3 regions of the Dyella ginsengisoli genome follow, and region 3 is predicted to be linked to each of the others. Evidence: predicted binding sites of a transcription regulator. Region 3 holds the regulator's gene; each other region holds the start of a gene.
The links. The regulator HrcA, encoded in region 3, represses chaperone genes, less so after heat shock. The targets are predictions, from matches to a motif close to TTNGCACTCNNNNNNNNNGAGTGCNAA.
Positions count from the first base shown of each region.

Region 1: a site for HrcA is predicted at 8,005-8,031, ahead of groES (co-chaperone GroES). Genes of this name have one in related genera too.
Region 2: a site for HrcA is predicted at 6,542-6,568, ahead of rpoH (RNA polymerase sigma factor RpoH). Genes of this name have one in related genera too.

Region 1 covers NZ_JADIKM010000006.1:44,494-54,027, reverse strand. Annotated here, with positions in the region: gene ISP17_RS17615 (helix-turn-helix domain-containing protein) at 1-156, opposite strand, end outside; gene ISP17_RS17610 (zinc-ribbon and DUF3426 domain-containing protein) at 313-1,149, opposite strand; gene prmA (50S ribosomal protein L11 methyltransferase) at 1,230-2,126, opposite strand; gene accC (acetyl-CoA carboxylase biotin carboxylase subunit) at 2,242-3,609, opposite strand; gene accB (acetyl-CoA carboxylase biotin carboxyl carrier protein) at 3,629-4,087, opposite strand; gene aroQ (type II 3-dehydroquinate dehydratase) at 4,157-4,618, opposite strand; gene ISP17_RS17585 (TlpA family protein disulfide reductase) at 4,769-5,308, opposite strand; gene ISP17_RS17580 (protein-disulfide reductase DsbD family protein) at 5,308-7,473, opposite strand; gene cutA (divalent-cation tolerance protein CutA) at 7,517-7,861, opposite strand; gene groES (co-chaperone GroES) at 8,087-8,380, shown strand; gene groL (chaperonin GroEL) at 8,510-9,534, shown strand, end outside.
Region 2 covers NZ_JADIKM010000001.1:484,210-493,743, forward strand. Annotated here, with positions in the region: gene rho (transcription termination factor Rho) at 1-275, opposite strand, end outside; gene trxA (thioredoxin TrxA) at 426-752, opposite strand; gene ISP17_RS02235 (DEAD/DEAH box helicase) at 1,193-2,926, shown strand; gene ftsE (cell division ATP-binding protein FtsE) at 3,029-3,706, shown strand; gene ftsX (permease-like cell division protein FtsX) at 3,703-4,692, shown strand; gene ISP17_RS02250 (response regulator) at 4,849-5,697, shown strand; gene ung (uracil-DNA glycosylase) at 5,694-6,398, shown strand; gene rpoH (RNA polymerase sigma factor RpoH) at 6,597-7,460, shown strand; gene tal (transaldolase) at 7,533-8,486, opposite strand; gene ISP17_RS02270 (primosomal protein N') at 8,556-9,534, opposite strand, start outside.
Region 3 covers NZ_JADIKM010000005.1:286,096-295,629, reverse strand. Annotated here, with positions in the region: gene carA (glutamine-hydrolyzing carbamoyl-phosphate synthase small subunit) at 1-1,128, opposite strand; gene ISP17_RS17220 (2OG-Fe(II) oxygenase) at 1,344-2,039, shown strand; gene dapB (4-hydroxy-tetrahydrodipicolinate reductase) at 2,046-2,846, opposite strand; gene dnaJ (molecular chaperone DnaJ) at 2,912-4,036, opposite strand; gene dnaK (molecular chaperone DnaK) at 4,171-6,093, opposite strand; gene grpE (nucleotide exchange factor GrpE) at 6,221-6,754, opposite strand; gene hrcA (heat-inducible transcriptional repressor HrcA) at 6,837-7,898, opposite strand; gene recN (DNA repair protein RecN) at 8,051-9,534, shown strand, end outside.

The DNA of each region.
Region 1 (9,534 bases), on a different contig from region 3:
GATCACCAGCGCGTGCAGGCCTTCGCTGCACTCGGTATCGCCGATGTCGGCCAGGTAGCGGCGCACGGTACGGCTGACGCATTCGCTCAGCGCGCTCTGCGACGAGGACTCCCGGCCGGCCTCGTGGACAGGCAGTCTGACGGCGTTCACTGACATATCCCTCACGTCCTGAGACGGCGACTGCATGGGTCACCGCGTTGGTTATGGCGTTTGCCGCGTCGGCGGCGTGCATCGCAGGCTGGATGACCGGATGCGCGAAAGGGCCGAGTGTACCCTCGCCGTCCCATAAAATTAAGTGCGCACGGCGCTTGACTATTCGAAGCCGAACTCGAAAGCCACGGCCTTCCTGCCCGGGTCTTCCACTTCAAGCACCAGCGCGGTCACCGCGCCGGGCGCCATGCCGGCGTGCAGGCTTTCGTTGTCATCCAGGTACTCGGATGGGCGCAGGCGGCGCATCGCCACGCGGTGGCCCTGGGCGTCGGCCAGCACCAGGCTGACCACCGGGTAGGGCTGGGCGAACGGCGCATCGTTGCGCAGCGTGGCGCTGATCATCAGCGCGCCGCGCACGCTCGGATGCGCCTCCACGTCGCGCGCGATCAGGTGCAGCTGGCCGACGCTGGGCACCAGTGGCAGGCGGCAGCCGAGCATGGCGCAGGCTTCGCGCAGCCAGCGGCCGGTGACCGGGTCGGCGAGCAGCGGATTGCGCTGCGCCCAGGCCACCTGGGCCCCGAGCAGCACGGTGAGCGCGAGGCAGACCAGCACCCACGGCCAGCGTCGTTCGCCGCTACGCTCGCGTCCCGCACGAGCGCGGCGTGCCGACTTGCCTTTCGCCCGCGCGAAGCGGGGCGTGAACACCAGCCGGCTGAAGTCACCCCCATCCGCGTCATTCGACGAGGTGCCGCCGACCACCGCGGCGGTGACCGGTTCCGGGCGCGGGCGGTAGACCGCGAGCTCCAGCCGCGGCGCGGGACCGGGAGCGACGGCGGCAGCCAGTCGGGTAAACGGTTCGGGTGGCAGCTGCGACGCGAGGCAGCCCAGCGCGTCGAACACCGCGTCGCAGTGGCCGCACTGCACGTGGCCGCCCGCCGGCGCGAGCGCGTCGGCGTCGAGCGAGAACACGGTGAGGCAGTCAGGGCACTGGGTGTACATGCGAAACCGCTCGGCAGGAGGCCGCCAGCCTAGTGCAGGGCCGTCGACAAATCATCGACGGCGCGCGTGGAATCGGCGATTCAGCGCCGGCGGCCGCTGATGCGCACCCAGTCCTCGCGCTTGTCCACGCGCAGATTGTCGAACCATTCGCCGTAGCGCGCGAGCAGTTCGTCCTGCTGGCCGTCGAGGATGCCGGAGATGGCGAACGGCGCGCCGGGCTTGGCCGCGGCGGCGAAGGTGGGCGCCAGCTCGCCGAGCGGACCGGCGAGGATGTTGGCGACGAACACGTCGGCGGGGGCGCCGTCGAAATCCTGCGGCAGGAACACTGCCAATCGGTCGGCCACGGCGTTGCGCTCGGCGTTGTCGATCGAGGCGGTGAGCGCCTGCGGGTCGTTGTCCACGCCCACCGCGCTCTTCGCGCCGAGCTTGAGGGCGGCGATGGCGAGGATGCCCGAGCCGCAGCCGAAGTCGGTCACCGACTTGCCGGCGAGGTCCAGCGAATCCAGCCACTCCAGGCACAGCGCGGTGGTGGGGTGGGTGCCGCTGCCGAAGGCCAGGCCGGGATCCAGCCGCACCACCACCAGCGCATCGTCGGCCGGCGGCTCGATGTTCCACGGATAGATCCACAGCCGTCGGCCGAACGCCATCGGCTGGAACTGGTCCATCCACGCGCGCTCCCAGTCCTGATCCTCCACGTGCACGAAGGCCAGCTGCGCCGGCTCCAGCCACGGCAGCAGGTCGCTCAGTGCCTCGGTCAGGCCGCGACGGTCGGCGTCGGCATCGAACAGCGCGTTGAGCGTGATCGTCGGCCACAGCGGCAGCTCGCCCACGCCGGGCTCGAAGATCGCCTGTTCGTCGGGCGTTTCCGCATCTGCGTCGCGCAGGGTGATGGAGAGCGCGCCGAGTTCTTCCAGTGCGTCTTCCACGCTGGGCTGCTGCTCGGCGCGGACGGTGAGGGAGAGTTCGAGAAAGGGCATAGGGCGAGGAGTGAGCGAAGAGAAGTGAGGAGTGAGAGAAATGCGGGACGGCGGGGAAGAAAAAGAGGCAGGGCGTTCGCGCCTGCCTCCGAGCTTTCCGCTGACCGCGACGGGATCAGTGATCCGCGGGCGGATGGCCCTTCTGCTCGGCCATGCGCTTTTCCAGATAGTGGATGTTCTGGCCGCCCTGCTGGAAGCCGACGTCGGCCATGATCCGCTGCTGCAGCGGGATGTTGCACTTGACGCCCTCGATCACCGTCTCGGCCAGCGCCAGGCGCATGCGCGCGATGGCGGTGGCGCGGTCCGGACCGTGCACGATCAGCTTGCCGATCATCGAGTCGTAGTTCGGCGGGATGCGGTAGCCGTCGTACAGGTGGGTGTCCACGCGCACGCCGGGGCCGCCGGGCGCCTCGAAGCGCTTCACCGTGCCGGGCGAGGGCAGGAAGTTGTCCGGGTCCTCGGCGTTGATGCGGCACTCGATGGCGTGGCCGGTGATCTTGATGTCCTCTTGGCGGATCGACAGCTTCTCGCCGCCGGCAATCAGGAGCTGCTCGCGCACCAGGTCGACGCCGGTGATCCACTCGGTCACCGGGTGCTCGACCTGGATGCGGGTGTTCATCTCGATGAAGTAGAAGCGACCGTTCTCGAACAGGAACTCGAACGTGCCGGCGCCGCGATAGCCGATGCGGATGCAGGCGTCGACGCAGACCTTGCCGATCTGCGCGCGCAGCTCCGGCGTGATGCCGGGCGCCGGCGCTTCCTCCACCACCTTCTGGTGGCGGCGCTGCATGGAGCAGTCGCGCTCGCCCAGGTGGATCGCGTTGCCCTGGCCGTCGGCCAGCACCTGGATCTCTACGTGGCGCGGGTTCTCCAGGAATTTCTCCATGTACACCATGTCGTTGCCGAAGGCCGCCTTGGCCTCCTGCTTGGTCATGGTGATGGCGTTGCCCAGGTGGGCCTCGGTGCGCACCACGCGCATGCCGCGCCCGCCGCCGCCGCCGGCGGCCTTGATGATCACCGGGTAGCCGATCTCGCGGGCGATCTTGATGTTGGTGTCCACATCCTCGCCCAGCGGGCCGCCGGAACCGGGCACGCAGGGCACGCCGGCGGCCTTCATCGCCTTGATCGCCTGGACCTTGTCGCCCATCAGGCGGATCACGTCGGCGGTGGGACCGATGAAGATGAAGCCGGACTGCTCGACCTGTTCGGCGAAATCCGCGCGCTCGGAGAGGAAGCCGTAGCCCGGATGGATCGCCTGGGCGTCGGTGATCTCGGCCGCCGCGATGATGCGCGGGATGTTGAGGTAGCTGTCGACCGAAGGCGCCGGGCCGATGCAGATCGCCTCGTCGGCCAGGCCCACGTGCTTGAGGTTGCGGTCGGCGGTGGAATGCACCGCGACCGTCTTGATGCCAAGGCTGTGGCAGGCGCGCAGCACGCGCAGCGCGATCTCGCCGCGGTTGGCAATGACGACTTTTTCTAGCATGGGAATGTGTTCCGCCGGATCAGGCAATGACGAACATGGGCTGGTCGAATTCCACCGGCTGGCCGTTCTCGACCAGGATGGCCTTCACCGTGCCAGCCACGTCGGCCTCGATCTGGTTGAACATCTTCATCGCCTCGATGATGCCCAGCGTCTCGCCCGCCTTGACCTGCTGGCCGACCTTGACGAAGGCCGGCGCGCCCGGCGTGGAGGAGGCGTAGAAGGTGCCGACCATCGGCGCCTTCACCACGTGTCCGGCCGGCAGTGCATCGGCGGCCGGCGCCTCGGCGACGGGCGCGGCCGGTGCGGCGGCCACGGGTGCCGCAGCCACAGCCACCGGCGCGGGTGCCGCGGCCACTGCCACGCCGCCCTTGGGCACGCGCGACAGGCGGACCACTTCCTCGCCTTCCTTGATCTCCAGCTCGGCGAGGTTGGACTCCTCGAGGAGGTCGATGAGTTTCTTGATCTTGCGCAGGTCCATGGGACAAACCTTCTTGCAGGGTTACCGCCCGCAGGCGGCTGGAAAGGATGCGAGCCGGCGCGGTGCCGGCTAGCGGACGGGTTGGGCGTCGGCGCGGGCGAGGCGGCGGATCGCCGCGTCCAGCGCCAGCCGGTAGCTGTCGCTGCCGAAACCGCCGATCACGCCCACGGCGATGTCCGCCAGGTACGAGTGGCGCCGAAACGGCTCGCGGGCGTGCACGTTGGACAGGTGTACTTCAATGAACGGAATCGCCACCGCGGCCAGCGCGTCGCGCAGGGCGATGCTGGTGTGGGTGAATGCGCCGGGGTTGAACACGATCAGCGCGGTCTGGTCGTCGCGCGCCTGGTGGATGCGGCCGATCAGCTCGTGCTCGGCGTTGGACTGGTACCAGCCCAGCTCGTGACCCGCGGCCTGCGCCTGCTCGGCCAGCGCGGCATTGATGTCGGCCAGCGTCTCGCGGCCGTAGATGTCCGGCTCGCGCACACCCAGCAGATTGAGGTTGGGGCCATGCAGGGCCAGGATCTTCGCCATGCGACTGCCTTCGCGGGAGGCCGGACGGGTCCGGAAGCGGTGCAGTGTGCTAGCCCCGCCGTGGCTTGTCCAGTTCGCCGCAGATCGGCGATGTTTGCCGGAGAAGTCCCCGTTAAACCGTGCGCGGACGTATGTGGTCGGTCCGCGCGCTCAATCCACCGGGCCGCCAGACAGCCAGCGATCGAGGGTGGCGGCGTCCAGAGGTCCGCGATGGGTGGCGAGCAGCCGGCCGTTCGCGTCGAGCAGCGCGCTGTAGGGAAGGATCTCCGCGGTATCACCCAGCTGCAGGGACGTACTGGGCGAATTGAGCTGTCCCAGCAGCACCTGGTAATGCACCGGATGGGCAGCGAGGAAGGCCTGCACGCGGGCCGGTTCGTCCATCGCGATGCCCAGCAGCGTGGTGTCCGGATGGGCGCGGGCTGCGCGATCCAGCGCCGGCATCTCGTCCAGGCACGGGCCGCACCAGCTGGCCCAGAAGTTCAGCAGCACGCGGTGGCCGCGGTAGTCGGCGAGCCGGTGCGTGCGGCCGTCCAATCCGGTCAGCGGTACATCGGGTGCCACCGCGCCGATGCTCGCCACCGTCACGCCGGCCGGCACGTGGACGAGGCGGCTGCGATGCTGCAGCCAGCCGCCGAGCGCGGCGGCCAGGGTGGCCACCAGCAGGATCATCCAGGTCGAGCGGTTGAACATCAGCGGCTGGCCTCGGTGAGGGCACGCTCGACGATGCCGCGCGTGAGCACGGTCGGCAGTTGCCTGCCTTCGCCGCCGCCCTTGGGGAACACCACGTACAGCGGCACGCCGGGCGAGTGGTATTGCTGCAGGAAGGCGGCGATGGTGGGGTTCACGTCGGTCCAGTCACCCTTCATGTAGACCGCGCCGGTCTTCGTCAGCAGGGCGCGGAAGGCGTCGGTGTCGAGCACGGCGTGCTCGTTGGCCTTGCAGGTCACGCACCAGTCGGCGGTCATGTCGACGAACACCGGCGTGCCGGCCTGGCGCAGCTCGGCCAGCTTCTGCGGGGTGTAGGCGACCACGCCCTCGACGGTCGCTGCGGCCCGGGTCGGCGCCGGCACCTGGCTCAGGTAATACAGCGGCACCGCCACGAGCACGGCCAGCACCAGCACCAGTGCGCGGCTGAAGGCACCGCGGCTGCGGCTGCGCTCGAACCACCACAGCGCCATCGCCAGCGCCACCATCGCCACCAGCAGCAGGCCGATCGCGTCGGCGCCGCGCTGGTGCGCCAGCACCCAGGCCAGCCACACCGCGGTGAGGTACATCGGGAACGCCAGCACCTGCTTGAGCGTCTCCATCCAGCGCCCCGGTCGCGGTAGCCGCCGCGCCAGCGCCGGCACGAAGCCCACCAGCAGGAACGGCAGCGCCAGGCCGATGCCCAGCATCAGGAACACCGCCAGCGCCGCGGCGATCGGCGCGGCAAAGGCGTAGGCCAGTGCGCTGCCCATGAACGGCGCCGTGCACGGGCTGGCCACCACCACCGCCAGCACGCCGGTAAAGAAGTCGCCGGCCGGACCCGAGCGATTGGCCAGCGCGGCGCCGGTATTGCCCAGCGAGGCGCCGAACTGCACCACGCCGGACATCGACAGCCCCACCGCGAACATCACGCAGGCCAGCACCGCCACCACCAGCGGCTGCTGCAGCTGCGCGCCCCAACCCAGCGCGTGGCCGGCCGAGCGCAGGCCGACGATCACCCCGCCGACCACCGCGAAGCTGCTGAGCACGCCGGCCGTGTAGAGCAGGGCGTGGCGTCGCGCGCGCGCCGGGCTCTCGCCGCTTTCCAGCACGCTGACCGCCTTGATCGACAGTACCGGCAGCACGCAGGGCATCAGGTTGAGGATCAGGCCGCCGCCGAAGGCCAGCAGCAGCGCGAGCAGCAGGCCGGTCTCCGGCGCGGCGATGGCGTCGTCTTTCGTCGCCGCTGCCGCGCCGTTAGCAGCGGCTGCCGGCAGTTCCACCTGCAGCGAGCGGGTCATCACCGGATAGCAGATGCCGCCGTCCTGGCAGCCCTGGAAGGCGGCCTGCACGGTGAGCTGGCGGCGGCCCTGCAGGTCGCCGGCAATGCCCACCGGCACCTCCACCTGGTCGAAGTACACGGTGACCTGGCCGAAGTGCTCGTCCTGGTGCGCGGTGCCGGCCGGCCAGGCCGGCACCAGCTTCAGCGCGGGCGCATCGGGCACGCTCAGCGCGGTCTGGTCGCGGTAGAGGTAATAGCCCTTGGCCATCGTCCAGCGCAGCAGCAGGCGATCCGGTGCGGTAGCCAGCGCCTCGACGCGGAAAGCCTGCTCCGCCGGCAGCGCCGCCGAACCCGCGCCCAGTGCATGGCCGGCGTCGATGGCCCGCAGTGCCGCACCAAAGCCCTGTGCCGGGGCGCTTGCCGCGCCGGCGCCGGCCGGCAGCGCCAGGTCCAGCTTCTCGGTATGCGGCGGGTAGCAGATCTTCGGATCGACCTCGTGGCAACCCTGGTACTGCACGGACAGGGTCAGGCGCGCGGTGCCGGCGGCCACCGTGTAGGGGATCTGCGCATCGATGCCGTGGTGGTAGGTCTCCACGTCGCCAAGGTATTCGTCGTGATGCTTCTCTCCGTCCGGCAGCTGCGCCTCGCCCAGGGTGACGCCGTCGCCACCGGTGAACTTCATGCGACCGCGGTAGAGGTAGTAGTCCGGCGCGATCGTCCAGTGCAGCTTGAGCACGCCCGGCTGGCTGGCGTCGGCGCTGAGCTTGTACGCCTCGGTGACGGGCAGCAGGTCCTGGGTGGATTGGGCGGATGCCGGCACGCCGGCCAGAAGCCCGGCAAGGGTGAGCAGCAGGCGGGCGGCGAACCGTCCGGAAGGCAGAGAGAGCATCACGACTCCAGGCGCAGGGCCCGTGGGGGCGGGCAGATCGTCATTATGGCCGAGGGGTGCCGACCGGTGCCGCGGCGTGCGCGCGCACCCAGTCGAGGTAGGGCGCGTGGCCGTCGGTGACGGACAGCACCACCAGCTCCGGCAGCTCGTACGGATGCAGGGCGAGCAGGCGCTCCTTCAATGCCTCGAAGCGGCCGGCGGTGGTCTTGATCACCAGCAGCACCTCCTCGTCGGTGTGCACGGCACCCTGCCAGCGGTAGGTGGAGCGCACGCCCGGGAGCTGGTTGACGCAGGCGGCGAGCGATTCCTCCACCAGCGCGCCGGCGATCTCCTGGGCCGTGGCGGTATCGGGGCAGGTGCTCAGGCAGACCAGGATGTCATCGGGCATGGTGGCGGAACCGGTGGGGAGCGGGCAGCCTAGCAAGCCCGGCCTTCCCGTGGCCTCGATTCGCTCTTGATAACCGAGGGTTACGGCCCAACTTCGCAGGCACCCCCACCGAACGCTTGCACAGGCGTGGTGCGGCGCTAAAATTGGCACTCACCGACCGTGAGTGCTAACAATGCGCCGGTCCGGGACCAATTTTCGTCAACCATCCATGAGCTGGAGCCACCCATGAGCAAACTGCGTCCGCTGCACGATCGAGTCATCGTCAAGCGCCTGGAAGAGGAGCGCGTCTCCGCCGGCGGCATCGTGATCCCCGACAGCGCCACCGAGAAGCCGACCCGCGGCAAGGTGATCGCCGCCGGTACCGGCCGCATCCTGGAAGACGGCAACGTCCGCCCGATGTCGCTGAAGGAAGGCGACACCGTGCTGTTCGGCAAGTACGCCGGCCAGGAAATCAAGATCGACGGCGAAGAGCTGGTCTTCCTGAAGGAAGACGACATCGTGGCCGTGATCGAGGGGTGAGTTGGCTGGAGCTCCGGGCTGACCGGCTGAGCGCGGATCAAAAGCGCGCACGCCAGTCGCCTTCGGCTCCTTCTGCAGCACCTCGCGACAAAGTCCATTCCTATTCAATTTTTTTGAGGCAAAAAAATCATGGCAGCTAAAGAAGTCCGCTTCGGCGAAGACGCCCGCTCGCGCATCCTCAAGGGCGTGAACACCCTGGCCAACGCGGTCAAGGTCACCCTGGGTCCCAAGGGCCGCAACGTCGTGCTCGAGAAGAGCTTCGGCGCCCCCACGATCACCAAGGACGGCGTGTCCGTCGCCAAGGAGATCGAGCTGGCCGACAAGTACGAGAACATCGGCGCGCAGATCGTCAAGGAAGCCGCTTCCAAGACCTCCGACGTGGCCGGTGACGGCACCACCACCGCCACCGTGCTGGCGCAGGCGTTCATCCAGGAAGGCCTCAAGGCCGTGGCCGCCGGCATCAACCCGATGGACCTCAAGCGCGGCATCGACAAGGCGGTGATCGCCGCCGTTGCCGAGCTGAAGAAGCTGTCCCGGCCGACCGCCGACGACAAGGCGATCGCCCAGGTCGGCACCATCTCGGCCAACAGCGACTCCAACATCGGCGACATCATCGCCACCGCGATGAAGAAGGTCGGCAAGGAAGGCGTGATCACCGTCGAGGAAGGCTCGGGCCTGGAGAACGAGCTCGACGTGGTCGAGGGCATGCAGTTCGATCGCGGCTACCTGTCGCCGTACTTCATCAACAACCAGCAGAGCCAGCAGGTGGAGATGGACGACCCGTTCATCCTCATCCACGACAAGAAGGTCTCCAACGTGCGCGAGCTGCTGCCCGTGCTCGAGGCCGTCGCCAAGGCCGGCAAGCCGCTGGTGATCGTCGCCGAGGAAGTGGAAGGCGAGGCGCTGGCCACGCTGGTGGTCAACACCATCCGCGGCATCGTCAAGGTCGCCGCCGTGAAGGCGCCGGGCTTCGGTGACCGTCGCAAGGCGATCCTGGAAGACATCGCGATCCTCACCAACGGCCAGGTCATTTCCGAGGAAGTGGGCCTGTCGCTGGAGAAGGCCACGATCAACGATCTGGGCCGTGCCAAGCGCGTGGTGATCACCAAGGAAAACACCACCATCATCGACGGTGCCGGTGAGGCGGAGCGCAT
Region 2 (9,534 bases), on a different contig from region 3:
TCGCGCGCCTCGGAGGCCGGGCGGGTGTTGCCGTCGGCGGCAGGTGCGGGGCGCTCGGCCGGCGGGCGCTCGTTGCCGCGATCCACCGGCAGGCTGCCCTGCTGCGGTGCCGGGGCCGGACGCGGTGCTTCGTTTGGCGTCGACGCTGCCTCGGCGGACGGCTTCTCCGCTTTCGGCGCAGCCGCCTTGCGTGGCGCGCGCTGACGCGGTTCGCCCGCAGGCCGGGAGTCGGCGCCCGAGGCGTCGTTGGGTTCTTTGCTTTCGATATCGGACACGGGCAAACCTCGTGGGGGCGCCGTTGGTACAGGAGGGAGGGAGGACACGTTGCGCAGAACGCGCGGCGGAACAGGACTGTTCCGAACAGGCTGGAATCTAGCACCCGCCGCGCGGCGCCGTAAAGCGCGGCGGCGGGTGGGCAGGGCGCGTCAGAGCGCCTTGTCGATCATCTGGGTCAGCTGGCCCTTGCCGACGGCGCCGATCTGGGTCGCCTCGACCTTGCCGTTCTTGAACATCATCAGGGTGGGGATGCCACGCACGCCGTAGGTGCGCGGGGTCTGCTGGTTCTGGTCGATGTTGATCTTGACCACGCGCAGCTTGCCTTCGTACTGCTTGGCCAGCTCGTCGAGCACCGGCGCGATGGCCTTGCACGGGCCGCACCATTCGGCCCAGAAGTCCAGCAGCACGGGGGTGTCGGACTTGAGTACTTCCTGCTCGAACGCAGCATCGCTTACGTGGGTAATGAGGTCGCTCACCGGGGTTCTCCGAGGGTAGGCGGTGGGATGAGGGCGACCGCGCGGCCGGCATCGGCTACACTGGGGTGCCCATGAAGCGCGGGTCGTTCCGGACTTGGGGAAGCGCGATCGCCGTTGCGGCGCCCGTGCATTCCAGCCTAACTCGGGGCGCGATTCAAGCGATTCAAGGGCCCGGCCAGCGGGTGGTTCCGTTGACATAGGCAAGCCCATTGCGCGGTTGCACTGCCGCCAGACGCCTTGCCTATGCCAGCGGAACCGCCGGTTCGGGCCGTTCCACTCCGGCGCTCGTCACGATTCGTGTCGGCGGCCGCGCCAGCCTCACCGGCCGGTGCGGCGCCCACGCCTCCTCCTCGCGCCGCATCCACCCACCTGTCCCAAGGCCACGCGGCGGCGGGACCGGGCGAGCCGCCTTGCGCCGCCCGCAGCGAAACTGGCCTCCCATGTCCGAAACCGTTCTCACCGATACCTTCTTTGCCAACTTCGATCTGCACCCGCTGCTCAAGCAGGGCCTGGACGACGCCGGCTTCACCCGCTGCACGCCGATCCAGGAGCTGACCCTGCCGGTCGCCCTGGCCGGGCGCGACGTGGCCGGCCAGGCCCAGACGGGCACCGGCAAGACCTGCGCCTTCCTGGTGGCGCTGATGAACCGCCTGCTGACCCAGCCGGCCGCCGCCGACCGCAAGGATTCCGACCCGCGTGCGCTGGTGATCGCGCCGACCCGCGAGCTGGCGATCCAGATCGACAAGGATGCCCAGTCGATCGGCCGCCACACCGGCCTGCGCACGGCGCTGATCTACGGCGGCGTCGACTACGACAAACAGCGCCAGCAGCTCAAGGACGGCTGCGACATCATCATCGCCACGCCCGGTCGCCTGCTCGACTACTACAAGCAGAACGTGTTCGGGCTCAACAGCGTCGAGGTGATGGTGATCGACGAGGCGGACCGCATGTTCGACCTCGGCTTCATCAAGGACGTGCGCTTCATCTTCCGCCGCCTGCCGGCGCGCGAGCAGCGCCAGGTGCTGCTGTTCTCGGCCACGCTGAGCCACCGCGTGCTGGAGCTGGCCTATGAGCACATGCACGAAGCCGAGAAGCTGGTGGTGGAGACCGACAACGTCACCGCCGACCGCGTGCGCCAGGTCGTCTACTTCCCCGCCAAGGAAGAGAAGATGCCGCTGCTGCTCAACCTCCTTGAGCGTACCCAGGCCGAGCGCAGCATCATCTTCGTCAACACCAAGGCCGCCGCCGAGCGCATCACCGAGCGCGTGAAGCGCCAGGGTTACCGCGTGGGCGCGCTGTCCGGCGACGTGCCGCAGCTCAAGCGTCAGAAGCTGCTGCAGCGTTTCCAGGAAGGCCAGCTCGACATGCTGGTGTGCACCGACGTGGCCGCCCGCGGCCTGCACATTCCCGCGGTCAGCCACGTCTTCAACTACGACCTGCCGCAGGACGCCGAGGACTACGTCCACCGCATCGGCCGCACCGCGCGACTGGGTGCCGAGGGCGATGCGATCAGCTTCGCCTGCGACCTGTACGCGATGAGCCTGCCGGACATCGAGACCTACATCGGACAGAAGATTCCGGTCGCCTCGGTCGATCCGGAGTTGCTGGTGATGCCCAAGCCGAAGGCGATCGACGCGCAATTCGTCGCGGATGCCGCGGCCGACAGCGCCGCGTTCGGCGACCGCGTCGAGCCGCGCGAGGGCGACAAGGGCGCGCGCGGCAGCCGCAGCGGCAGCCGCGACGGCAAGCGTGAAGGGCGCGGTCCGCGTCCGCCGCGTTCTGCCGAGGCGCGCCCGCCGCGGGCCGCGGTCGCCGAGGCGACAGTGGCCGAGGTCGCCGTGCCGAATCCGGCCACCGCGCCGGACGACGCTCCCGCCGACGCCAGTGGTGCGCCGCGCAAGCGTCGCCGCCGCGGCGGTCGCGGCCGCAATCGCCGCGATGGCGAGGCGGCTCCGGCCGAAGCGGGTGCAGCGGGCACCAGCCGGCCGGCGGCGGAGAACAATGCTCCGCGCGGCGAGCGTCGTCCGCCGCGCGAGCGCCGTCCGTCCAGCGATGCTGCCGGCACGCGGCCGTCGCGTCAGGTGGCGGTGCAGTCCGGCATGCCGGCCGAGGCGGCCGCGCCGAAGAAGCCCGGCTTCTTCCGTCGCCTCACGCGTCTTTTCACCGGCCGCTGAGCGTTTGTCGAGGGTGGACCCCGCGCGCGGCGCGGGGGCTCACCTTGCTGCGCGCATCCCGTATCCTTGCCGCTGGATGGGACGGCAACGTCGGGGAACGCGGTGATCCGCTTTGATCAGGTAAGCAAGCGCTATGACGGTGGCCACGAGGCGATCTCGCAGCTGTCGTTCGAAGTGGGCGACGGCGAGATGGCCTTCGTCACCGGCCACTCCGGTGCCGGCAAGAGCACATTGCTCAAGCTGCTGGCGCTGATCGAGCGGCCGTCGCACGGCCAGATCCATCTCAACGAGCTCAATCTGTCGAAGGTCGGCCGGCGCGGTATTCCCGGCTTGCGTCGGCGCATCGGCATGGTCTTCCAGGATCATCGGCTGCTGATGGATCGCAGCGTGTTCGCCAATGTCGAGCTGCCGCTGGTGATCGGCGCGCTGGCCCCGGCCGAACGCGCCAAGCGCGTGCGCGCGGCGCTGGAGAAAGTCGGCCTGCTGGCCTACGAGCGGCAGCTGCCCGATACCTTGTCCACCGGCGAGCAGCAGCGCGTGGGCATTGCCCGCGCCATCGTGGCGCGACCGAGCCTGCTGATCGCCGACGAACCGACCGGCAACCTCGATCCGCAGCTGGCGGTGGAAATCATGGGCCTGTTCGCCGAGTTCCAGCAGGTTGGCACCACCGTGCTGGTGGCCAGCCACGACCTGCCGCTGATCAAGCGCATGCGCAAGCGCGTAATCGTGCTCGATCACGGCCGCCTGGTGGCGGACGTCGCCGCGCAGGAGGTGCTGTGAGCAAGCGCCCCGAACAGTCCGCCGCGGACGATGCCGCGACAGCCCAGCGCGGCAGCCGTCGCAGCGAATCGCGCCGGGTCGCCAGCTGGAGCGAACACCATCGCTGGAGCGCGGCGGCCAGCCTGCGCCGCCTGCTGGCGCGACCGTTCGGCACCTTGATGACGGTGGCCGTGATCGGCTTGGCGCTGGCGCTGCCGCTGGCGTTCTACCTGCTGCTCGGCAACGTGCAGCGCATGGGCGATGCGCTCGGCCAGCGGCAGGCGATCAGCGTGTTCCTGCAGCCGGGGCAAAGTGGGTCCGCGGCCCAGCTGATGGCGAGCAGCGTGCGCGAGCGCGCCGATGTGGCCGCGGTGACGGTGAAGACGCCGCAGCAGGGCATGGACGAGCTGGCCGCGATGCAGGGTTTCAGCGGCGCGGTGCACGCGCTGGACGACAACCCGCTGCCCTACGTGCTCGACGTGCAGCCGAAGGACGCGCTCGATGCCGGCGCGGTGCAGGATCTGGTGACCCAGCTGCGCGACCTGCACGGCGTGGACATGGTGCAGGACAGCGGCAGCTGGCGGCAGCGACTGGACGCGCTGCTCGGGCTGGGCAACCGCATCGTCGCGGTGCTGGCGCTGCTGCTTTCGCTGGCCGCCCTGCTGGTGGTCGGCAACACGGTGCGGGTAGACATCGCCAGCCGGGTGGAGGAGATCGGCGTGCTGATGCTGATCGGAGCGAGTCGTCCGTTCGTGCGTCGGCCCTATCTCTACGCGGGCATCTGGTACGGGCTGTTCGGCGGCGTGCTTGCGTCGCTGCTGGCAGTGGCGATCGAGCTGTCGCTGGTAGCGCCGGTAGAGCAGCTCAACGCGGCCTATGCCGGCCAGCTCGAACTCGGCGCGCTGCCGCTGTGGCTGCTGCTGTCCACGCCGCTCGCCGCGGCGGTGCTCGGCTGGCTGGGCGCGCGGCTGGTCAGCGCGTGGCAGCTGCGGCGGACGACGGTCTGATGCACTGCATCCGCGCATTGGTGATGGTGATCGCAGGCACGGTGGCGTGCGACGTAGCAAGATCGACGGCTCCGGCAAAGCGCCGGGGACCGGGGCGGGAGAGGCAGTGATCGACGTGCGGACCTTGGCGGCAGGCGCCATGCGGAAATTGAAGCCATGAGCGGCAGCATCAGCGGCCGCAGCGTGGGCGAGGCGCCGCGCGTGCTGGTGGTTGATGGCTCGAAGGTGGTGCGCCAGCTGATCACGCGCGTGCTGGCCAGCGAGCTGCCGGCGGCCCAGGTGGTCGGTTGCGCCACCGGCGAGGAGGCGCAGCGCGAGCTGCAGTCCGGCGCGTTCGATTTCATCACTGTGGCGCTGCGCCTGCCGGACATGGACGGACTGGAGCTGGCGCGTTACGTGCGCGAATCGGCACCGCAGGCCTACGTGCCCATCGTGGTGGTCTCCGGCGACGTGGACGACCGCCTGCACCGGCGCGCGCTGGGCGAGCACGTCACCGACTACTTCGACAAGTCGCTGGGCTTCCCCGCGCTGGGTGCCTTCATCCGCGGCTACGTGAGCCCGCAGGAAACCGCCTCCGGCACCGTGCTCTACGTCGAGGACAGCCGCGTGGTGGCGCTGGCGACCCGACGCATGATGGAGAAGATCGGCCTCACCGTGCGCCACGTGGTCAGCGTGGAAGACGCGCTGGCACTGCTGGAGGCCGATCGCGAGCTCGGCTGGGTGGGGGCGGACGTGGTGCTGACCGACGTCAGCCTGAAGGGCGAGCTGACCGGCGGCGATCTGCTCGAACGCATCCGCACCGACTTCGGCTACGGCAAGGGGCGGCTGCCGGTGCTGGTGATGACCGGCGACGAGAACCCGGCCAACCAGGCGGCCCTGCTCAGGGCCGGCGCCAACGACCTGGTCGAGAAGCCGGTGGAGGAGCATCTGCTGATCACCAAGCTGCTGTTCCAGCTGCGCGTGTCGCAGCACCTGCGCTCGCTCAACCAGCCGCCGCCGGCATGAGCGGCGAGCGCGTCCGGCTGGAACCGGGCTGGAAGGCCCGCATCGGCGACTATCTGGAGCGGCCTGAGATGCGCGCGCTGGCCGACTTCCTGCGCGCGGAAAAGCGGGCGGGCAAGGAGATCTATCCGCCGGGGCCGGAGATCTTCGCCGCGTTCGACCACACGCCGTTCGACGCGGTGCGGGTGGTGATCCTCGGCCAGGACCCGTACCACGGGCCGGGCCAGGCGCACGGCCTGTGCTTCTCGGTGCGCCCGGGGGTGCCGGTGCCGCCCTCGCTGGACAACATCTTCAAGGAAATCACCCGCGACTTGGGCATCCCCCGGCCCGACCACGGCTGCCTCACGCCTTGGGCCGACCGCGGCGTGCTGCTGCTCAACGCGGTGCTGACGGTGGAACGCGGCCAGGCCGGCTCGCACCAGGGCAAGGGCTGGGAAGGCTTCACCGACGCGGCGATCGAGGCGCTCAACCGCGAGCGCGAGGGCATCGTGTTCCTGCTCTGGGGCAGCTACGCCCAGCGCAAGGGGCGGCTGATCGACACGCAGCGCCATCACGTGCTCACTGCCGTGCATCCCTCGCCGCTCTCGGCCCATCGCGGCTTCATTGGCTGCGGGCACTTTTCGGCCGCCAATGCCTGGCTGCAGCGGGCCGGAATGGCACCGATCGACTGGTCGCTGCCGCCGCGGGCGGCGCTGGCGGGGTGAACCGGCTTCACGGTGGGTGAATGTCCGCCGCGGAGAATGGTGAGTCCTCCCTGCCGACTGGACTTCCCGCCGGCTTTTCTGTACCATTTGGTTCAATAAGTCGACGCGGCGACCATCTGCCGCGCCGGAACTTTGTGTCGGCTTTAGCACTCCAAGTACCCGAGTGCTAAGCTGCTCCCCATTCAGGAGGTTCCGCCCATGTCCCAGGCCTTGGTCACCGCCAACATTCCGGTACCCAGCCTCGTTGGTAGTCTGGATGCCTATATCTCGGCGGTGCACCGCATTCCGGTGCTCAGCCAGGAAGAGGAGCAGGCGCTGTCGCGCCGCTACCTCGAAGACAACGACCTGTCCTCAGCCAAGAAGCTGGTGATGTCGCACCTGCGTTTCGTGGTGCATGTGGCCCGCGGCTATTCGGGCTACGGCCTGCAGCTGGGTGATCTGATCCAGGAAGGCAACATCGGCCTGATGAAGGCGGTCAAGCGTTTCGACCCGGATCAGGGCGTGCGCCTGGTGAGCTTTGCCGTGCACTGGATCCGTGCCGAGATGCACGAGTTCATCCTCAAGAACTGGCGCATCGTGAAGGTCGCCACCACCAAGGCGCAGCGCAAGCTGTTCTTCAACCTGCGCAAGAGCAAGAAGCGCCTGGGCTGGATGAATGCCGAGGAAGTGCGCACGGTGGCGAAGGATCTGGGCGTGCCGGAGGCGACCGTGCGCGAGATGGAATCGCGCCTGTCCGGCCGTGACGTCGGCTTCGAGGCCCCCGTCGATGCGGATGAAGATGCCAAGCCCGCGCCGGCTGCGTTCCTGGTGGACGATGGTGCCGATCCGTACGACTCGGTGTCCGATGCCGACCAGAGCGACAACCAGCTGGAAACGCTGTCGGCCGCACTGGAAAAGCTGGACGACCGCTCGCGCGACATCATCCAGCGCCGCTGGCTCAACGACGACAAGGCCACGCTGCAGGATCTGGCCGACGAGTACGGCGTGTCGGCCGAGCGTATCCGCCAGGTCGAGGCCAACGCGATGAAGAAGATGCGCGGATTGTTCGCCGCCGCAGCCTGATCGTCTCGTCATCAGCAGCAAGCAAAAACGGCCCCGCGAGGGGCCGTTTTTATTGGCGCCTGGCGTTTCTCGCTAGAGCTTCGCAGCCAGCAGCTTTTCCAGCTTCACCTGGTCGGCGGCGAACTTGCGGATGCCATCGGCCAGCTTGTCAGTCGCCATCGCGTCCTGGTTGTGGCCCCAGCGGAAGGCCGGCTCGCTGATCGGCTCCGGGCGCGGCGCGCGGGCGTCCGCATTCTCCAGTGCACGCGGCAGCGGGTCGTGGCTGGCATCGAGCTTTTCCAGCAGGTCCGGGCTGATGGTGAGGCGGTCGCAGCCCGCCAGGGCGCGGATCTGGCCGGCGTTGCGGAAGCTCGCCCCCATCACCACCGTCTCGAAATCGTGGCGCTTGTACCAGTCGTAGATGCGGCGCACCGACTGCACGCCCGGATCCTCCTCAGGCTCGAACGATTTCGCGTCGGTGTTGGCCACGTACCAGTCCATGATGCGCCCCACGAACGGCGAGATCAGGTACACGCCCGCCTCGGCGCAGGCCACCGCCTGCTCGAACGAAAACAGCAACGTGAGGTTGCACTGGATGCCGCGGCGCTCCAGTTGCTCGGCGGCGCGGATGCCGGCCCAGGTGGAGGCGATCTTGATCAGGATGCGCTCGCGCGCCACGCCCGCGTCCTCGTACAGGCCGATCAGGCGTTCGGCCTTGGCGATGGTGGCGTCGGTGTCGAAGGACAGTCGCGCATCGACCTCGGTCGACACCCGGCCCGGCACCAGGTCGAGGATCTTGCGGCCTACCGCCACGGCGAGGTGGTCGCCGGCGTCGACGAGCTGCTGCACGCGGTCGTGACCGCGCGACTTCGCCCACGCCACCGCCTCGTCCAGCAGCGGCGCGTAGGCGGGAATGCCGGCGGCCTTGAGCAGGAGGGAGGGATTGGTGGTGGCGTCGACCGGCTTGTAGCGGGCGATCGCCTCGATGTCGCCGGTGTCGGCGACCACGGTGGTGTACTGGCGAAGTTGTTCGAGCTGCGATGCCATGGGGAACTCCTGAATATCAGCCGCCAAGTATACGAGGAGGGGGTGGGGATCCCGTGAGCGCACCGCGGTTCAGTACAGGTCGATCGGATCCACGTCGAGCGACCAGCGCACGCGTCGCGCGGTCGGCAGCTGGCCGAGCCTGCGTTGCCACGGGCGCGCCACCGCATGCAGCTGGGCGCGGCTGGACGCTTCCAACAGCAGTTGTCCGCGGTGGCGACCGGCGCGCAGCGCCATCGGCGCAGGCATCGGGCCGGCCAGTTGCAGCGCATGGTCGGCCGGCAGCGCAGCCGCGGCGGCGGCAAGGAAGGCGTCGACCGCGGCGCGCTCGTGCGCATCCGCGCGCAGCAGGATCTGATGGCTGAACGGCGGCAGCGCGACCTGCTCGCGTTCGGCCAGCAGCGCCCTGGCGGCGGCGCCGTAGCCGTGGGCCAACAGGCTGCGCAGCAGCGGATGATCGGGGTGATGGGTCTGCAGCAGCACGCGTCCGGGCTTGGCCGCGCGCCCGGCGCGTCCGGCCACCTGCACCACCAGCTGCGCCAGCCGCTCGCCGGCGCGGAAGTCGATGCTGTGCAGGCCCTCGTCCACGCCCACGATGGCGACCAGGGTGAGGTTGGGCAGGTCGTGGCCCTTGGCCAGCATCTGGGTGCCGACCAGGATCGCCGGAGCATCGGTGCGCAAGCCGTCCAGCAGGTGTTCGAAGGCGTCGCGGCGGCGGGTCGTCTCGCGGTCGATGCGCAGCACGGGCACCTCGGGGAACAGCGCGACAAGCGCCTCTTCCAGCCGCTCGGTGCCCTGGCCCTGCGGCCACAGCGCGCCGGCGCCGCAGGCGGGACATGCCGCCGGCACCTTGCTGCGGTAATCGCAGTGATGGCAGCGCAGCTGGCGCTGTCCCGCGTGCAGGGTCAGCGGCCGCTCGCAGCGCGGGCAGTCGGCATGCCAGCCGCAGGCGTGGCACAGCAGCACGGGCGCATAGCCGCGGCGGTTCCGGAACACCAGCACCTGCTCGCCGCGCGCCACCGTGTCGCGCACCGCGGCCTGCAGCGCGGGG
Region 3 (9,534 bases):
TCAGCGGGCCTCCTGCATCAGGGCGGCAAATCGATCGAACAGGTAACCGATGTCGTGCGGTCCGGGGCTCGCTTCGGGGTGACCCTGGAAGCAGAACGCGGGGCGGTCGGTCATGGCGAAACCCTGCAGCGAACCGTCGAACAGCGAGCTGTGGGTCACCCGCACGTTTGGCGGCAGAGTGGCCGGGTCCACCGCGAAGCCGTGGTTCTGGCTGGTGATCAGCACGCGGCCGTCGTCGTGGTCCTTCACCGGATGGTTGGCGCCGTGGTGGCCGAACTTCATCTTCAGGGTCTTCGCGCCGAGCGCGAGGCCCATGATCTGGTGGCCGAGGCAGATGCCGAACAGCGGCAGCTTGGCGTCGAGCAACTCGCGCGTGGCGGCGATGGCGTAATCGCAGGCCGCCGGGTCACCGGGGCCGTTGGAGAGGAATACGCCGTCGGGTTGCATGGCCAGCACCTCGGCGGCGGGCGTCTGCGCCGGCACCACGGTGATGTCGCAGCCCTGCTCGGCCAGCAGCCGCAGGATGTTCTGCTTCACGCCGAAGTCGTAGGCCACCACCTTGAAACGCTTCTCCGGATGGTTGAAGGCCGTACGGTCCAGGTCGTAGATGCCCTCGTTCCACTCGTAGTGTTTGGTGGTGCTGACGACCTTGGCCAGGTCCATGCCGTTGAGGCCCGGGAAGGCCCGGGCAGCGGCGATGGCGGCGTCCACATCGATCGATTCGCCCGCCACGATGCAGCCGCCCAGCGCCCCCTTGTCGCGCAGGATGCGCGTCAGACGACGGGTGTCGATGCCGGCGATCGCGACGATACCGTGGCGCTTGAGGTAGTCGGGCAGACTCTCGCTGCTGCGCCAGTTGCTCGCACGGCGCGGCACGTCGCGCACGATCAGGCCGGCGGCGTGCACGGAGGTGGATTCGGCGTCTTCGGCGTTGCAGCCGGTGTTGCCGATGTGCGGATAGGTCAGCGTGACCAGCTGCCGGGCATAGGACGGATCGGTCAGGATTTCCTGGTAACCGGTCATGGCGGTGTTGAACACCACCTCGCCCACCGTCTGGCCGGTGGCACCCACGGCGTGGCCGTGAAAAACGCTGCCGTCTTCGAGAGCAAGCAGAGCAGGAATAAGCATGGGGAAGGCCGCCTTTGGGTGCAGCAAAGCCCGCAAGCCGCAGTGAAGCTGGCTTGTGGACCTTAGGTCGTGGATGGGTCTGGGCGGGTCGCAATGATAGGCTCCGCGGCCTTTGCTGTCCACCGATCACTGATGAACAGGCGGTTCGCGCAGGTGTGCCGATGGCCGCAACGCGGCGCTACACTGCGCCGCTGCCTGAGGGAGATTTTCCGGCCATGAACGCTGTTGTCCTGCTCGATCCCGCCCGTCTCGACCGTCCGGACACCGAGGTTCGGCTTGAGCCGTTTCCGTTCATGATCGCTCACGGCCAGCTGCCGGACGACGCGCGCGGCGAGCTGGAGCGCGACTTTCCGCGCTACACCAGCGCCGGATTCTTTCCCTACGATCCGACCGACTGCGGGCCGTCGATCAACGCACTGGTCGAACACCTCACCGCCGCGGATTTCGCCCATGCGGTGGGCAAGCGCCTGGGGATCGACAACCTGGGCCAGTACCCGACCCTGATCACGCTGTGCCGCTCGTTGAACAAGCGCCACGGCACCATCCACACCGACAGCCGCTCGAAGGTGGCCACCGCCCTGCTCTACCTCAACGCGCAGTGGCCTGACACCAGCGACGGCTGCCTGCGCTTCCTGCACCGCATCGACAACATCGACGACGTCGTGGTGCCGGAACTCAAGCCGCTATTCGGCGAGTTCGCGGTGTTCAAGCGCTGCGACAACTCCTTCCACGGCCACCTGCCTTACGAGGGCGAACGGCGGGTGATCCAGGTGGCGTGGCTGACCAGCGAAGAGGAGAAGCTGCGCAAGACCAGGCGTGGCAAGTTCTCACGCGCCTTCAAGAAGCTGTTCGGCAAGCTCGATACCCGCCTCGGCGCCGGTCGCGCGCGCGACGCCTCGCACCGCGACTGACGCCGCTCAGCGTCCGCTGCGCTCGGCCAGCATCGCGTCAAGACCGTAAGCGCCGGCCGGCTTGCCGGCCAGCCAGTGCGCCGCCTCGATCGCGCCGCGCGCGAAGATCGATCGGTCGGTCGCCCGATGCGACAGCTCCAGCCGCTCGCCCTGCCCGATCAGCATTGCGGTGTGCTCGCCGACGATGTCGCCGCCACGCACCACTGCGAAGCCGATCGTTCCCGGCTGGCGCGGCCCGGTGCGCCCCTCACGGGCATACACCGCCTGTGCGTCGAGCGAGACACCACGCGCCGCCGCCGCCGACTCACCGAGCAGCAAGGCCGTGCCGGAGGGTGCATCCTCCTTGCGACCGTGATGGGCCTCGACGATCTCGAGATCCCAGTCGGCCAGTGCAGCCGAAGCTTCCCGCAACAGGCGCGCCAGCACGGCCACGCCGAGGCTGAAGTTGGCCGAGCGCAGCACCGCGATACGCGCCGCGGCAGCGTCGATCCGCCGAGCCAGCTCGTCACCGTATCCGGTGGTGCCGACGACCAGTGCGACGCCGTTCGCCTCGCAATGCGCCAGGGCGGAGGCAAGACCGTCCGGGCCGCTGAAATCGATCACCACGTCGAGCGGGCCGATGGCCGACCAGTCATGCGTGAAACAGAGCTGGCTGCCGTGGGCTACCGGCGCGCCCATCTCCGGCGCATCCGGCGCGGTGATGGCCGCCACCAGGGCGAAGCGCCGATCGCGGCGCAGCAGCTCAAGCAGCGCCCGTCCCATCCGGCCGGTGGCGCCGTTGACGGCAACGCGAACGATCTCACCCATCTGTCCATCCCCTTCTACGGAACGATTGCGCCGGCATCATGCCCGACGACGTTGCAGCGCGCGTGTCAGGAGGTGACGCGCGACCAGAACTGCTTGACGCCGTCGACCCAGTTCTTGGCCTGCGGCGTGTGCTTCTCCGCCCCGCTGCCGGCGAAGGTGGCTTCCAGTTGCTCGAACAGCTCGCGCTGCTCGCGCGTCAGGCGCACCGGTGTCTCCACCACCACGCGGCAGATCAGGTCGCCATGGCGGCCGCTGCGCACCGACTTCACGCCGCGCCCGCGCAGGCGAAGCTGATGGCCGGTCTGCGTCTCCGGCGGGATGGTGATCTCCACCTCGCCCTCCAGCGTGGGCACCGGCAGCTGCGCGCCGAGCGCGGCCTGCGAGAAGCGGATCGGCACTTCGCAATACAGGTCGTTGCCGTCGCGCTGGAAGATGGCGTGCTCGCGCACCCGCACCTCCACGTACAAGTCGCCGGACTCGGCGCCGGCCGGACCGGCCTCGCCCTGCCCGGCCAGGCGAATGCGGTCGCCGTTGTCGACGCCTGCGGGAATGCGCACCGCCAGCTTGCGAGTCTCTTCCAGGCGGCCCTCGCCGTGGCAGTGCTTGCAGGGCTTCTCGATGGTCTGGCCGCTGCCGCCGCAGTGCGGGCAAGCCTGCTGGATCGAGAAGATGCCGTTCTGCATGCGCACTCGGCCATGGCCGTGGCAGGTACGGCATTGCACGGTCTTGCCGTCGGCCGAACCGGAGCCGTTGCAGTGGTGGCAGTTCACCTGGGTCGGGATCTCGATGGTGCGCTCGATGCCGAACACCGCCTCTTCCAGATCCAGCTCCATGATGTAGCGCAGGTCGGCGCCGCGGCGGGGGCGCCCGCGTCCGCCGCCACCGCCGAAGATATCGCCGAAGATGTCGCCGAAGATGTCCCCCATGTCGCCGAAGCCGGCGCCGCCGCGACCGCCCATGCCGGCCTCGAAAGCGGCGTGGCCGTGCTGGTCGTACATGGCGCGCTTCTGTGCGTCGGAGAGCACCTCGTAGGCCTCCTTGGCCTCTTTGAATTTCTCCTGGGCCGCGGGATCGTCCGGGCAGCGGTCGGGGTGGTACTTCATCGCCAGGCGGCGGAAGGACTTCTTCAACTCCACCTCGGTGACGCTGCGCTCCACGCCCAGCACTTCGTAGTAGTCACGCTTGCTCATTCAGATACCCACAACCTCGATCACGCCCCTGCATCAGGCCCACGGACCTGCCTGCCCCACTCAAGCAAACAGCCCGCGCCGGCTTGCGGCTCCGGCGCGGGCTGTCGCGTATCGGCTGCACCGATCGCCGATGCTTACTTCTTGTCGCCGTCCTTGACCTCGGTGAACTCGGCGTCCACCACGTCATCGGGCTGGGCCGAACCACCACCCGGTGCCGACTGCGCACCGGCATCGCCGCCAGCGGACTGCGCCGCCGCGTAAAGCGCCTGCGCAGCCTGCTCCAGCTTCTCGACCTTGGCCTCGATGGCGGCCTTGTCGTCGCCGTCCTTGACCTTTTCCAGATCCGACAGCGCGCCTTCGATGGTGGACATCTGCTCGGCCGGGATCTTGCCGCCGTGCTCCTTCAGCGCGGTGCGAGTGGCATGCACCAGCTGGTCGGCCTTGTTGCGGGTGGCGACGAGCTCGTGGAACTTCTTGTCCTCTTCCTTGTTCGCCTCGGCGTCGGCCACCATCCGCTGGATCTCCTCCTCGGACAGGCCCGAGCCGGCCTTGATCTCGATCTTCTGTTCCTTGCCGGTTTTCTTGTCCTTGGCCGACACGTGCAGGATGCCGTTGGCGTCGATGTCGAAGGTGACCTCGATCTGCGGCATGCCGCGCGGCGCCGGCTCGATGCCCTGCAGATCGAACTTGCCCAGCGATTTGTTCGCGCTGGCACGCTCGCGCTCACCCTGCAGCACGTGCACGGTCACCGCGGTCTGGTTGTCGTCGGCGGTGGAGAAGGTCTGCGACGCCTTGGTCGGCACCGTGGTGTTCTTCTCGATCAGCTTGGTCATCACGCCGCCCATCGTCTCGATACCGAGCGACAGCGGGGTGACGTCGAGCAGCAGCACGTCCTTGACCGAACCACCCAGCACGCCACCCTGGATTGCCGCACCGACCGCGACGGCCTCGTCCGGGTTGACGTCCTTGCGCGGCTCCTTGCCGAAGAAGTCCTTCACCGACTCCTGCACCTTGGGCATGCGGGTCTGGCCACCGACGAGGATCACCTCGTTGATGTCGGACACGCGCAGGCCGGCGTCGTTCAGCGCGGTGCGGCACGGCTCGATGGTGCGCTTGACCAAGTCGTCCACCAGCGACTCGAGCTTGGCACGGGTCAGCTTGATGTTGAGGTGCTTCGGACCGGACGCGTCGGCCGTCACGTACGGCAGGTTGACGTCGGTCTGGTGGCTGGAGGACAGCTCGATCTTCGCCCGCTCGGCCGCGTCCTTCAGACGCTGCAGCGCCAGGGCGTCCTTGCGCAGGTCGATGCCCTGCTCCTTCTGGAATTCCTCGACCAGGTAGTCGATGACGCGCATGTCGAAGTCTTCGCCGCCGAGGAAGGTGTCGCCGTTGGTGGCCAGCACCTCGAACTGCTTCTCGCCGTCGACTTCGGCGATCTCGATGATCGACACGTCGAACGTACCGCCGCCCAGGTCGTACACTGCGATCTTGCGGTCGCCCCCCTTCTTGTCGAGCCCATAAGCCAATGCGGCCGCGGTCGGCTCGTTGATGATGCGCTTGACGTCGAGACCGGCGATCTTGCCGGCGTCCTTGGTCGCCTGGCGCTGGCTGTCGTTGAAGTAGGCCGGCACCGTGATTACCGCCTCGGTGATCGTCTCGCCGAGATAATCCTCGGCGGTCTTCTTCATCTTCATCAGCACCTTCGCGGCGATCTCCTGCGGCGCCATCTTCTTGCCGTCGGAGGTCTGCACCCAGGCGTCGCCGTTGTCGTGCGCCACGATGCCGTAGGGCACGATGTGGAGATCTTTCTGCACCTCGGCATCGGTGAACTTGCGGCCGATCAGGCGCTTCACCGCGTAGAAGGTGTTCTTCGGGTTGGTCACGCTCTGGCGCTTGGCCGAGGCGCCGACCAGCACTTCGCCGTCCTTGTTGAAGGCGACGATGGACGGCGTGGTGCGATCGCCCTCCGAATTCTCGATGACCTTGACCGAGGTGCCGTCCATCACGGCGACGCAGGAGTTGGTCGTACCCAGGTCGATGCCGATGATCTTGCCCATGTCTATGCTCCGAATCTTTTGAGCGGCCCCCGCGGCCGCGAACTGGTTTTCAGAATGGGGCCCGGCCTGGGCGATTCAATGCCGGCGGACCCGCAGCTTTGGTATGTGTTGCCGTCTATCGCGTGGGTCAGTCCTGCGCCACGGCGACCAGCGCCGGCCGCAGCAGGCGGTCATTGAGCACGTAGCCCTTCTGCAGCACGCTGACCACGGTACCCGGCGCCTGGCCCGGCGCCGCGACCATGCTCACCGCGTGGTGGCGCTCCGGATCGAGCGGCTGGCCGAGCGGATCGACCTGCACCATGCCGTTGCTCTCTGCCACCTTGAGCAGGGACTTCAGCGTCAGGCTGATGCCCTCGCGGATGGCCGCGATGTCGCCACCTTCAACGGCCAGGCCGCGCTCGAGGCTGTCGTACACCGGAAGCAGGTCATTGAGCAGTTTCTCGTTGGCGAAGCGGCGCGCCTGGTCCAGATCGCGCTGCAGGCGCCGGCGCTGGTTTTCCAGATCGGCCCGCTCGCGCAGCACCGTCTCGCGCAACTCGGCGTTGCTGGCCTCCAGCTCGGCGATGCGCGCCTGCAGGCTGGCAACGTCACCGGACGCGGCTTCCCGCGACTGAGCGTGTTCCTGGCCCGGCTCCGGCGCCTGCGGATCGTTGTTCTGCATATATCCACTCCAACAGAAAACCTTGGCCGGCAAGATCTGCCGACCGTCGATATGCGCGGGGAATCCCGCCTCCCGGGGGCGGTTATAGGGTCGTCGCGGCCCGATTCAAGGCGTCGCTGAGCAATCCGGCAGTGGCCTGCACCACGGGGATCACCCGCTCATAGGCCATGCGGGTCGGACCGATCACCCCGATCGCCCCAAGCACCCTGCCCTGGGCGCCGTAGCTGGCGGTGACCACACTGCAGCCATCCAGCGCGGTAAAGCCCGACTCCTCACCGATGAACAGCCGCACGCCCGGCGCGCGGGCACACACTTCCATCAGCTGGAGCAGCTCGCTCTTCTTCTGGAAGGCCTCGAACAGCTCGCGCAGGCGGTCCAGATCGGCCAGCTCCGAGTACGCCATGAGGTTTGTCTGGCCGCTGACCAGTACGTCCTCGCCTTCGGCATGGGGCACGAACGAGGCCGCGGCCAGCTCGACCGAGCTGGCCAGCAGCCGGTTGAGCTCGCTGCCCGCCTCGCGGATCTCGCGCAGGAGGTGGGCGCGGATATCGTCCAGCCGCAGGCCGGCGAAGTGGGCGTTGAGGTAGTTGGCCGCCTGCTCCAGCTCGCGCGTGTCCAGCGGCTTGGCCAGGCGGACGATGCGGTTCTGCACCTGGTTGTCGGAAAACACCAGCACCACCAGCACCTGGGCATCCGGCAACGCGACGAAATCGATGTGGCGCAACGGGAAATCGCCTTGCCGCGGCACGCTGACGACGCCGGCGAAATGGGTCATCGCCGACAGCAGCGAGGACACGTTGCCGAGCAGATCGCGCGTGGTCGACGGCTGCGGCGGCAGCTCGCGCTTGAGGCGCGCCATGTCGTCGCGGGCCAGCGGCTGCAGCTCGATCAGGCTGTCGACGAACAGGCGCAGACCGCGCGGCGTGGGGATGCGCCCGGCCGAGGTATGCGGCGACACCACCAGCCCCGCTTCCTCGAGATCGGCCATGATGTTGCGGATGGTGGCGGGGCTTACATCCAGGCCCGACGAGCGCGACAACGTGCGCGAGCCCACCGGCTCGCCATCCACCAGGTACTGCGCAATGAGCGTGCGCAGCAGCCGACGGGCGCGTGCATCGAGTTCGTGACCATGGAGAAGAGGCATGCGCTGTGGCAATCCGTGAGACAGGCAAGAAATAAGGTTTAGCGCCCCGCTTTGCAAGCCGACCACGCCGGGCGGCCCGGTCGCACGGCGGGACCTCGCCGGCACCGGCCATGCTCCCTACAATCCATATATTCGCCAGACACCCGGTCACCATGCTCACTTCGCTTTACGTCCGACATTTCGCCGTCGTTGAAGAAGCCGAGATCACCTTCGGCCCCGGATTGACCGTGGTCAGCGGAGAAACCGGGGCCGGCAAGTCGCTGCTGGTCGACGCGCTCATGCTGCTGGCCGGGTCACGCGCCGACAGCGGCATGGTGCGTGCCGGCAGTGACCGCGCCGAGCTGGCCGCGGAATTCGAGCTGGGCGACCTGCCCGAGGCGCATGCCTGGCTGCAGCGCGAGGAACTGGACGACGGCGGCGCCTGCCAGCTGCGCCGCGTGATCCGCGCCGAAGGCAGCTCGCGCGCATGGATCAACGGGCGCCCGGCCAACGCCAGCCAGCTCGGTGAGTTGGCCACCCTGCTGGTGGAAATCCACGGCCAGCACGAGCATCAGGCGTTGCTGTCGCGTGCGCACCAGATGACCCTGCTGGACGCCTATGCCGGCAATGAGGAGACGCTGGGCCAGGTCCGCGAGCTGGCGGTGCAGTGGCGCGAGCTCGGTGCGCGCATCCGCAAGCTCAGCGGCGGCGACGATCGCGACAAGCGCCTGGAACTGCTGCGCCACGAGGTCGGCGAACTGGAAAAGTGGGCGCTTCCGCCGGCCGAGCTGGTCGAGCTGGAAGCCTCGCACAAGCGCCTGGCGAACGCCGGGCGGTTGGCCGAAGGCGCTTCCGGCGTGGTCGAACTGATCGATGGAGACAGCGAGTTTGCCCTGCGCCGTGCCCTGGGCCGGGCGCATGCGGAGCTGACCCGGCTGGCCGCGCTGGATGAGCGGCTCAACCCGCTGCTGGAGCTGGTCGACAACGCCGGCATCCAGCTCGGCGAAGCTTCCGATGACCTGGCGCGCTACGCGCAGGATGTGGATCTCGACCCGGATCGCTTCGCCCAGGTGGACGCCCACCTCACCCGCCTGCACGAACTCGGTCGCCGCCATCGCCTGCCACCGGCCGAACTTCACGACAAGCTGCAGTCCATGCGCGAGGAGCTGACCGAGCTCGAAGGTGCGGGCGAAGCGCTGGAAGCATTGGCGGCGCGACAGACGCGGCTGCAAAGCGAATATGCGACGGCCGCGGAGCGCTTGAGCCGGCAACGCCTAGCCGCCGCCGAACGCCTCGGCAGCGAGGTCAGCACCCTGATGGGCGAGCTCGGCATGGCCGGCGGCGTGCTCCGGATCGAACTGGAGCCCGGGGGCGACAATGAGCCGGACCCGCAAGGGCACGAGCGCTGCGAGCTGCTGGTCAGCGCCAATCCCGGCCAGCCGCCGCGTCCACTGCGCAAGGTGGCCTCCGGCGGCGAACTGGCCCGCATCAGCCTCGCCATCGAGGTGGCTACATTGGGCAAGGACAGTGTGGGCACCATGGTCTTCGACGAGGTCGACACTGGCATCGGCGGCGCCGTGGCCGAAGTGGTCGGGCAGAAGCTGCGTTCACTGGGCGCGATGCGACAGGTGCTGTGCGTGACCCATCTGCCGCAGGT